Regions from separate parts of the Sinomonas soli genome, predicted to be linked through region 2. Evidence: riboswitches for the same ligand, from Rfam matches in the RefSeq annotation. Region 2 holds a riboswitch; the other holds the start of a gene.
What was found. A riboswitch is a leader RNA that binds a small molecule or an ion and turns the genes downstream of it on or off. The one in region 2 is predicted to bind cyclic di-AMP.
Positions count from the first base shown of each region.

Region 1: another riboswitch for cyclic di-AMP. It lies ahead of ACYVKZ_RS06750 (aggregation-promoting factor C-terminal-like domain-containing protein); the one in region 2 lies ahead of ACYVKZ_RS05260 (M23 family metallopeptidase).

Region 1 is NZ_BAAGSN010000006.1:234,950-239,543, reverse strand. It holds gene ACYVKZ_RS06760 (response regulator transcription factor) at 1-34, opposite strand, end outside; gene ACYVKZ_RS06755 (hypothetical protein) at 202-1,203, shown strand; gene ACYVKZ_RS06750 (aggregation-promoting factor C-terminal-like domain-containing protein) at 1,310-2,116, opposite strand; cyclic di-AMP (ydaO/yuaA leader) riboswitch at 2,124-2,316, opposite strand; gene ACYVKZ_RS06745 (winged helix-turn-helix domain-containing protein) at 2,959-3,783, shown strand; gene ACYVKZ_RS06740 (SixA phosphatase family protein) at 3,839-4,375, shown strand; gene ACYVKZ_RS06735 (hypothetical protein) at 4,338-4,594, opposite strand, start outside.
Region 2 is NZ_BAAGSN010000005.1:61,053-65,646, reverse strand. It holds gene serC (phosphoserine transaminase) at 1-641, opposite strand, end outside; gene ACYVKZ_RS05265 (metal-dependent transcriptional regulator) at 848-1,543, shown strand; cyclic di-AMP (ydaO/yuaA leader) riboswitch at 1,869-2,062, shown strand; gene ACYVKZ_RS05260 (M23 family metallopeptidase) at 2,066-2,857, shown strand; cyclic di-AMP (ydaO/yuaA leader) riboswitch at 3,066-3,232, shown strand; gene ACYVKZ_RS05255 (C40 family peptidase) at 3,252-3,983, shown strand; gene ACYVKZ_RS05250 (NlpC/P60 family protein) at 4,095-4,594, shown strand, end outside.

The DNA.
Region 1 (4,594 bases), on a different contig from region 2:
CCGGCAGATTGTTGGTGGAGAAGGGGCTTGCCATGGTTCCAGCCTCCCTGTGACGGATTGTCCGAGCCTGAGCGCGGGCTGTGAACGCCCTGTGCACGCAAGCCTAGCCCGGTCACAGAAGCCGCAGGCGGCCGGCACAGCCCGGACACAGCATCCGCGCCAACCCTGATACCAGAACGCCGCACCCTCGAGGAGGACACCATGGACCACAACGATTCACCCCGCCCAGACGGGCACCGCCCCACCGAGCCGACCGTCCCGCAGGAGACGGTCGCCTCGCCGTACGGCGAGCACGGCGGCTACCGCGAGCACGACGACGCGTCCCGCCCGGGTGCCGCGCCCTCCGCCGGCTGGGGCGCGGCGCAGGAGCAGACCCAGCAGTACCCCGGCTGGGGCGCCCCGCAGCAGGGCGCGCCGCAGCAGGGCGCCCCGCAGCAGGGCGCGCCGCAGCAGGGCGGCGTCCGGCAGACCGACCAGACCCAGCAGTACCCGGGCTGGGGCGCCCCGCCGGAGCAGCTCTACGCCCAGCCCGCCCCGGGCTGGGGTGCGGCGGGGGGCAAGGGGCCGCACGCTCCTGCCGGGCGGTGGCGCGGCCTCACCTCGACCCAGAAGGGCGTCGCGGCTGCGGCGGCAGCCGTCGTGATCGCCGGAGGAGCCGGCGCCGCCGTGTGGGCGGCGAACTCCTCCAACGCGTCCACGGACAGCAGCGCCGCGAACGGCTTCGGCGGCGCGGCCGGCCAGGGCGGGTTCGGCCCGCAGGGCGGCACGGGCGGCCAGGGCGGAACCGGCCAGCAGGGCGGCAGCGGGGCCCAGGGCAGCACGCGCGGCTTCGGGGGCGCCGGCGGGGTCGGCATCGGGATGCTCGGCCAGATGCTGCACGGCGAGTTCGTCGTGGTCCAGGGCAGCACGAACGTCACGATGGTCGAGCAGACCGGCACGGTGACGGCCGCATCCGGGCAGTCCGTCACGGTCAAGAGCAGCGACGGCTTCCAGCAGACCTACGCGCTCTCGTCCTCGACCCAGATCGCCGCCCGCGGGATGCGGGGACGCGGTGCCTCCGGCAGCGGGACCTCCGGCACCGAGACCCTCGCCCAGGGCGAGACGGTGAGCGTCATGGCACTCAAGGACGGCCTCGCGGCCCAGACGGTCATGATCACCGGCACCGGAACTGGAACCGGGACGGGTTCCGGCACCTCGAGCTGAAGCGGCCCTCCGCGGGATACCACAACGGCGCCGCCGGCCTCGAACGTGAGGCGGGCGGCGCCGTCGTGCGCAGCGGGGCGGCTCAGGCCGTGCCCGGCAGCAGCCCTCAGTACCAGTTGTGGGCGAGGTGGAACGCGAGAGCGTTCGCGGGCGAGCCGTAGCTCTTCTTGATGTAGTCAAGGCCCCAGTCGATCTGGGTCTTGTAGTTGGTCTGCCAGTCCGCGCCCACGGACGCCATCTTGCTGCCCGGGAGAGACTGCACGATCCCGTAGGCCCCGGAGCTGGCGTTGGTGGCCGTGGTCGACCAGCCGGACTCCTTGTTCCACAGCGTGACCAGGGCGCTCATCTGGTCCTGTCCCCAGCCGAACGCCGAGAGCCGGCTCGCGGCGTAGGCCTGGGCGGCCGCCGGGTCGTTGACCGGCTGTGCCGCCGCGGCGGCCTTGGCTGCGGCTGCGGCTGCCTGGTCGGCTGCGGCCTTGTCCGCCGCCGCCTTGTCGGCTGCGGCCTTGTCCGCGGCACTCTTGTCGGCTGCGGCCTTGTCCGCGGCAGCCTTGGCAGCGGCGGCCTTGTCGGCTGCCGCCTTGTCTGCTGCCGCCTTGTCCGCAGCGGCGCGCGCATCGCTGCTCGCCTGGGCGAGCGCGCTCGGCTGGCTCGGGCTCGGGGTCTGCGCGGCGGCGGACGCCGAGGGGGCCGTCACCGAGGCGGTGCGGGCGAGGTCAGCCGAGTTCGCGGTGGCTGCCGCGCCTCCGCCGGCAACGGCGAGGAGGCCGAGGGACAGGGCGACGACCGCGCTCCGGTTGCCGAAGCGGTCAGTTCCCTTCTTCGCGGCACGGGCCAGGGCGGAACGGTTCGGGGCGACGGCTCGGCGTCGGCCATGAGGGCGCGCGGAAGCGCGGTCAGGGGTCTTGCTCACAAGCGTAAGGGCCTCTCGTTTGCGCCTGCGAAGTTAGCTGTCGGGTTCGGATGAGAGTCATCCGGCCCGGCCAGTGGCACGGGCTTCACCCCGAGGCCGCCATGAATGCGCGTAGCACTGGGCGCGGCCGCTGAGTGGGTCCTCCGTCTCTGCCTCCTACGTCCCCCCAGGCCGTCGGCAGAGCTCGGCGGACAGGGCCTGAGGGATGCCAGCCGTGGGGCGGGCACCAGACCACTGTAGGGGAACCGACCCCTGATTGTCACATTTGGGTAACAGCAGATTCGTCAGCTGCCGGACCGGGCAAGCAGCCGCGCCCGCGTGCGGTGTAGACCATGTGGTCCGGCCATGTCCAGCCGCGCGAAGCTGCGGCGCGCCTGCGTGTCGAGTCACGTCCACGGTGTGAGATCGGCCGCGCACGGCCTCACCCGCCCCCAAAGGCCAGAGTGGTCGAATATTGTTCGACAAAGAGCCGACCGCTTCTCGAAACTGTGAAAATATCTGTTCACATTCTCAGATCACCGAATTGTGATTCCTATCACAACCCTCGCGGTCTGTCTCGCATGGTGAGACAAACCCGACAATGTTACTTGCCTGTAGCCATTGTTACGGGACACACTCTCACTGTGAACAAAGACTCAGCAGCACCTGCAGCCGCAGACCGCCGCCTCGCCGGGACACCCTCCGGCCGAACCGCATGCTGCTGTCGAATGCCGAGCTAACTGCACCACCCCAGCACTCAGCCCCAGTCTTTTCGCCGCCCAGCGTCGGGCATCCACCGCCAGGCGGGCGCTTCTGCTCCGCATTCGAAGCCTTCACGGCTAGCAGTCTCACGAGGTTCATCCATGTCTGTTGCATCCGGCTACGTCCACATCTCTGTCCGCAACGCCCAGAAGGCCCAGAAGCCGGGCCACCGCCAGCCCTTCAGTGCCCACTTCGGCGGCGCCGAGGCGTACCAGCACGGCGCCGCCGCGGCCCGCACCCCGTCCCTGGGCGCCGTCCAGGACGCCGCGCCCATGACAGCCCCGACCCCGGTCATCCAGCCGGGCGCCGAGCCGGTCCGCGCGGTCACGGCGGACAACGTCGCCCACGGCTTCGTGCTCTACGTGGGTCTCTCCGAGCAGCAGGCCGCCGCCGCCGGGACCTCGATCGCGCGCATCGCCCAGGAGCTCCGGGCCTACGCCCAGTCGCTCGTCGAGGGCGTCGAGAGCTACGCCGCGGTGGCCGTGGCGCCTGCGAGCGCGCCGGGCTCCCCGCTCGACGTCGTGCGCTCCACCTTCGGCGACCCGACCGTGTCCGTCCGGCAGCCGCGCCCGGAGCCGCGCCCCGCGGTGTCCGATTCCCGCCCTGCCGGCGTGCTCATCGACCTCGCCCGGCGGGAGGTGCACCTCGACGGCGAGACGCTCAACCTCACGTTCAAGGAGTTCGAGCTCCTGAACTACCTCGTCGAGAACGGCACGCGCACCGTGAGCCGGGACGAGCTCCTCGAGAGCCTGTGGAAGAACGCCGAGGAGGTGCCCAACGAGCGCACCATCGACGTCCACATCCGCCGCCTGCGTTCCAAGCTCGGCAGGCTCGCGAACACCGTCCGCACGGTGCGGGGCCAGGGCTACCGCTTCTACGAGCACCCCGAGGTCATCGTCTGGGCCGCGCCCGAGTACTCGATCTGACGGTCCGCCGATCCGGCCGCGGCCGGGCCCTGCTGCCCGGCCGTAGGCTGGTGGCGTGAGCAAGCACCACCTCAAGCGCCTCATCGTCCTCCGCCACGCGAAGGCCGCGTGGCCCGAAGGGGTCCCGGACGCCGAGCGGCCGCTCGCCGAGCGCGGGCACGCGGACGCCCCCGAGGCGGGCAGATGGCTCGTCAAGCACCACGTCATCCCCGACTTCATCCTCTGCTCGACGGCGCTGCGCACCCGCCAGACCACCACGTGGGTCTGCGAGGAGCTCGGGGACCGGGCACCCACGCCGAAGCTTGAGTCCGGCCTCTATGCGGCGAGCGCCGCGCGCATGCTCGCCGTGGTCAACCACGTCCCGGAGACGGTGCGGTCCCTGCTGATCGTCTCCCACATGCCCGGCGTGCAGGACCTCGCGCTGCGCCTCGCCTCGCGCGACTCCGACCAGGACGCCTACATGGACGCCGCGAGCCACTTCCCGACCACCGGTCTTGCCGTCTTCGAGACCGAGACGCCCTGGGCCGAGCTCGACGGCCAGGATGCCCGGCTGGTCAGCTTCGCCGTGCCGCGTTCGAAGAAGAAGGGCTGACGCGGCTCCGCGTCTGGGCTGGCGTGCGCGGCGCTCCGGCGCGCTGGGGCGTCCGTGCCGCGGTGCTGCGGGCCCGGGCCGGGGCCGCTCTCGTGGGGGCAGGCTTTGCAGCGGACGACGGCGCGCGGTTCGGACGGCGCGCGCCCGCACCGGCGGCGGGGCGGGCCCGCACGGCGGGCCTGCGGGACTCGGGCCAGACGGCTCCGCCCAGCAGCATCG
Region 2 (4,594 bases):
GGGGAGAACAGCGCGAGCCACAGTCCGCCGTCGGACGCGAAGTTCTTCTGCGGGGCGAAGTAGTACACATCGCTCTGGGAGACGTCGACGGCGAGGCCGCCGGCGGCGCTCGTCGCGTCGATGACCACGAGCGAGCCCGGGTCGGCGCCCTCGACCCGCTGCACGGGGGCCGCGACGCCGGTCGAGGTCTCGTTCTGGGGCCACGCGTACACGTCCACCCCGGCCTCGGCACGCGGGGCAGGCCGCGTGCCGGGCTCGGAGGTGATGATCGAGGAGGCCTCGAGGAACGGCGCCTTGTCGGTGGCCTTGGCGAACTTGGACCCGAACTCGCCGAAGGAGAGGTGCTGCGCCTTGGAGCGCACCAGCCCGAAGGAGGCGACGTCCCAGAACGCAGTCGAGCCGCCGACTCCGAGGACGACCTCGTAGCCCTCGGGTGCGGCGAAGAACTCCTTGAGGCCCTCGCGCACGTTGCCCACGAGGTTCTTGACCGGTGCCTGGCGGTGGGAGGTGCCCAGCAGCGTCGAGCCCGCCGCGGCGATCGCGTCGACCTGCTCCTTGCGGACCTTGGACGGGCCTGCCCCGAAGCGGCCGTCCGCCGGCAGGAACTCGGCGGGGATCTGAAGCTGGCTGGTATCGCTCACGGGGGCGCCTCCTATGTGGATCCGGTGTAGGGGCGCGGGCTCGGGCCCTCCCGCCCCGGATCAAGTGTGCCGCACCCGCGAGCGGCCGTGCGAATCCGAGCCGGCGCCCCGTCGGGCGGCTAATCTGAGCAGATCAAAATAAGCTAGACTCGCTGTGGGGCGGTGAAGCGCACCGCCCGTCCCGCCGCCAGGAGCCCGCCCCGCGCATGTCCGACCTCATCGATACCACCGAGATGTACCTGCGAACCATCCTCGAGCTCGAGGAGGAGGGGATCACCCCCCTGCGTGCGCGCATCGCCGAGCGGCTCCGCCACTCGGGCCCCACGGTGTCGCAGACCGTGGCGCGCATGGAGCGCGACGGCCTGGTCGTGGTCTCGGGGGACCGGCACCTCCAGTTCACCGAGCAGGGCCACAAGCGCGCCGTCGAGGTCATGCGGAAGCACCGCCTCGCCGAGCGGCTCCTCGCGGACGTGATCGGCCTCGACTGGCCCTATGTCCACGACGAGGCCTGCCGGTGGGAGCACGTCATGAGCGAGCGCGTCGAGCGGCGCCTCTTCGAGCTGCTGGGGCGCCCGAGCGAGTCGCCCTACGGCAATCCGATCCCCGGCCTGGAGGCCCTCGGCGGGGAGTCGTCCGCGGGCTTCGGCGACGGCGTCGTCACCCTCGTGGAGGCGATGGGCGCCTATACGGCGGGCGCGCTCGTCGTCGTGTGCCGCCTGGCCGAGCCGATTCAGGTCGATCCCGAGCTCCTCGCCCAGCTCGAGGAGGGCGGCATCCGCCCGGGGGCGAAGGTGACGCTCGAGCGGGTCGGCGACTACATCTCCGTGCGCGTCGCGAGCGTCGACGGCGCCCTCGAGCTGCCCGCCGAGGTCGCCGCGCACGTCTTCGTCTCCATCGGCTGAGGCGCCGCTCCTCTCCCGTCTCTGTCCCCGTCTGCCGGCCGTCCCTTTTCCCCGTCCTGTGGCCGTCCTGCCGGGCCGCCGTAGCCGGTGGCCGCGCGGGTCCAGCGGCCGGCGGACGGCCTGTCGCCACCGTGATCGCACACGTCTTCACACAAAGGGACAAAAACTCTACCCGCTGGACTAATTGCTACCGGGGCGTAGCGTGTGAGCGATGTCTCACTAAAGATCACGGGAATATTACAGTGCGCCGTCATGGGCCTATGCTGGAGGCGGCGACGGGACATCGTCGCCGTTCCGCCCGTGCGCCGAGCTCTGCCAGCGGGAAGGAATCACAGCACCCTTATGGCAGAGGCGGGGGACCCACCGATGGCGGCCGCGGGCCGCCTTGGGGTGAAGCCGCAGCACGCTCGGTGCCCCGCCCCGGCCTGGCCGCGCGTGGTCCCCGTGCGGCTGGGCCGAGTCTGGACTCTCTGACCCGAACCCGACAGCTAACTCCGCAGGCGAGGACAGAGAGGGAATCGCTTGACTCAGTCAGCCGTGCGCGGCAGGCGGCGCGCGGAGACTCCGCCGCGCCCCAGGGCCGCCGCCGCAGGCTCCGATGCGGTCCGCCGCGGGCGCCGGGCCGCCGAGCGCCGCGGCCCGATGCGACAGCTGGCCGAGATCGCCGCCGTCGCCGGGGTCGGCCAGAAGGCCGGCGTGGCGCTCGCTGCCACGGGCCTCGTCCTGACCGTGACCGTGCCGACGGCCACGCAGGGCGCCGCCGCTACGGACACGGGCTCCGAGCAGCCGCAGGTCACCGCCGCCGCGGATGCCGTAGTCCCCTTTGCCCGCGCCGCAGTAGGCAGCGCCGCGGACCCGGACGGCCACCTCAAGCAGCTGCTCGGCGCCCAGTCCGCCGGCCGCCTCACGCCGGCGCAGGCACAGCACGCGCTCGGCGCCCCGCTCGCAGCGATGGAGCGCACCTCGCCGTTCGGCTACCGCGTGAGCCCCGTGACGGGCTCCGCGGGAGAGTTCCACCGCGGCCAGGACTTCGCTGCCCAGTGCGGCACTGCCGTCAGGGCAGCGGCCGGCGGGACCGTGACCTTCGCCGGCTGGCATCCCTACGGCGGCGGAAACCGCGTGGTCATCGACCACGGCAACGGCCTCGAAACGACCTACAACCACCTCTCCTCGTTCTCGGTCTCCGTGGGGCAGAAGGTGGACCGAGGGGCGGCCATCGCGCTCAGCGGCACCACAGGCGCCTCGACCGGGTGCCACCTCCACTTCGAGGTCATGGTCAGCGGCGAGGTCGTCGACCCCAACGGCTGGCTCTGAGAACCAACGACGGCGCGTGCGCGTCCCCGCCCTCTGCCCGGCGCCGCGAGGAGTCGGGAAGCCCCTCCAGAGACGCGCTGTGTCCGTTTCGTGATGACCTGTTTTCTGGCTGTGATCCGAATGTGACATTTCGAGCGGCCTCGGGTAAGGTCGTTCCTGTTCCAGCTCCTACCAAGTTGGAACATCCGGGAAGAACGCCGAGCTCTGCCACTTCCCGGAGCCGTTCGCACATTCCGTCTGGCAGAGGCGGGGGAACCACTTTCGGCCTTCTGCTGTCTGGAAGGCCTTGGGGTTAAGCAGCCTGGCTCCGCCAGGAGGCCGGATACTTTCCATCCGAACCCGACAGCTCACCTCGTAGGCATTGGGAGAGGCTACAACTGTGTCGACTCGCACGTTGACTGCGCGCCATCGCGCCCTACCGGTTCGCACGAGCCCGCTTGAGGCTGTTGCGCACGCGGTTTCCGGCAACGCCGGCACCATCGGCCGCCAAGCGGCCGTCATTGCGGCGGCTTCGGGGCTGATCATCAGCGCCGGGCTCCCCGCTCAGGCAGCAGAGACCTCCCGCGAGGCCTCCGCACTCTCCGACGTGGCCAGCGCCTCCGCGCCGAGCGTCGTCGCGTCCAATGAAGCCCAGGTCTCCTTCGAGCGCCCCGCCGTCCACTCGGTGGCGGCGCCGACCGTCGAGACGGCAGTCGAGCAGGCGGCGCAGTCCACTGCGCCCGCCGCCTCCCCGGCCTCCGAAGGCAGCCTCAGCGTCCAGTCGTCTGCGCCGCGCCTCGCGGCCGCGGCCAGCGCTCTCGGCTCGACTCTGGCAGGCATCGCCTACACCGGCATCGGCCACCCCTACGTGTGGGGCGGCACCACCCCGGCCGGCTGGGACTGCTCGGGCTTCACTCAGTGGGTCTACGCTCAGGCTGGCATCAGCATCCCCCGCGTCCAGGCCTGGTCCATCATGCACCAGACGGCGACGCCCGCCCCCGGTGACCTGGTGGTCCAGAACGGCGGCGCTCACGTGGGCATCTACGTGGGCAACGGGATGATGATCAGCGCTCTCAACCCTTCACAGGGCACGCTGCTCCATGCGGTGAACGCTACCGGCTCGTCCGTCTTCTACACCCTCAACTGAGACCAATCCGCATTCTGGGCGGCGCGATGGACCGTGACCATGGCGCCCCGCCTTCTGGGCTGACCCCCTGCTGCCCTGAAGGACACGAAAACAGAGAGAGAACCCCCTGATATGACCACTCGTGCAGGCATTGCCCGCCACCGCGCGGACAACACCTCCTCGCTGGCCGTCATCGCGAAGGCCGTCACCGAGAACGCAGGCGGCGTCGGCCGCCAGGCCGCAGTCATCGCCGCGGCCGGCGGTCTCGTGCTGACCGGCGGCGTCGCGGCCAACGCCGCAGAGGCCCCCTCGCAGCGCGAGGCCTCCGCCCCGGCCGCGCTCGACGTCGCCAACGCCGTCCAGGCCCCCATCTCCGCCGAGGCCAACGCCAACGTGAGCTTCGAGCGCCCGGCCGTCGAGTCTGTCGCCGCCCCGGTCGTCCAGGCTCCGGCTCCGGCCGCCGCCCCCGCTGCGCCGGTGGCGCAGGCGAGCACCGAGACCCAGGTCGCCGCCGCCCCCGCGAAGGTCCAGGCCGCAGCCTCCACCGCCGTGGACGCCCCCGCCGCCAAGCCCGCCGCCTCCTCGGGCATGGGCGCCGCGATCGCCGCCGCCGCGTACGCACAGCTCGGTGT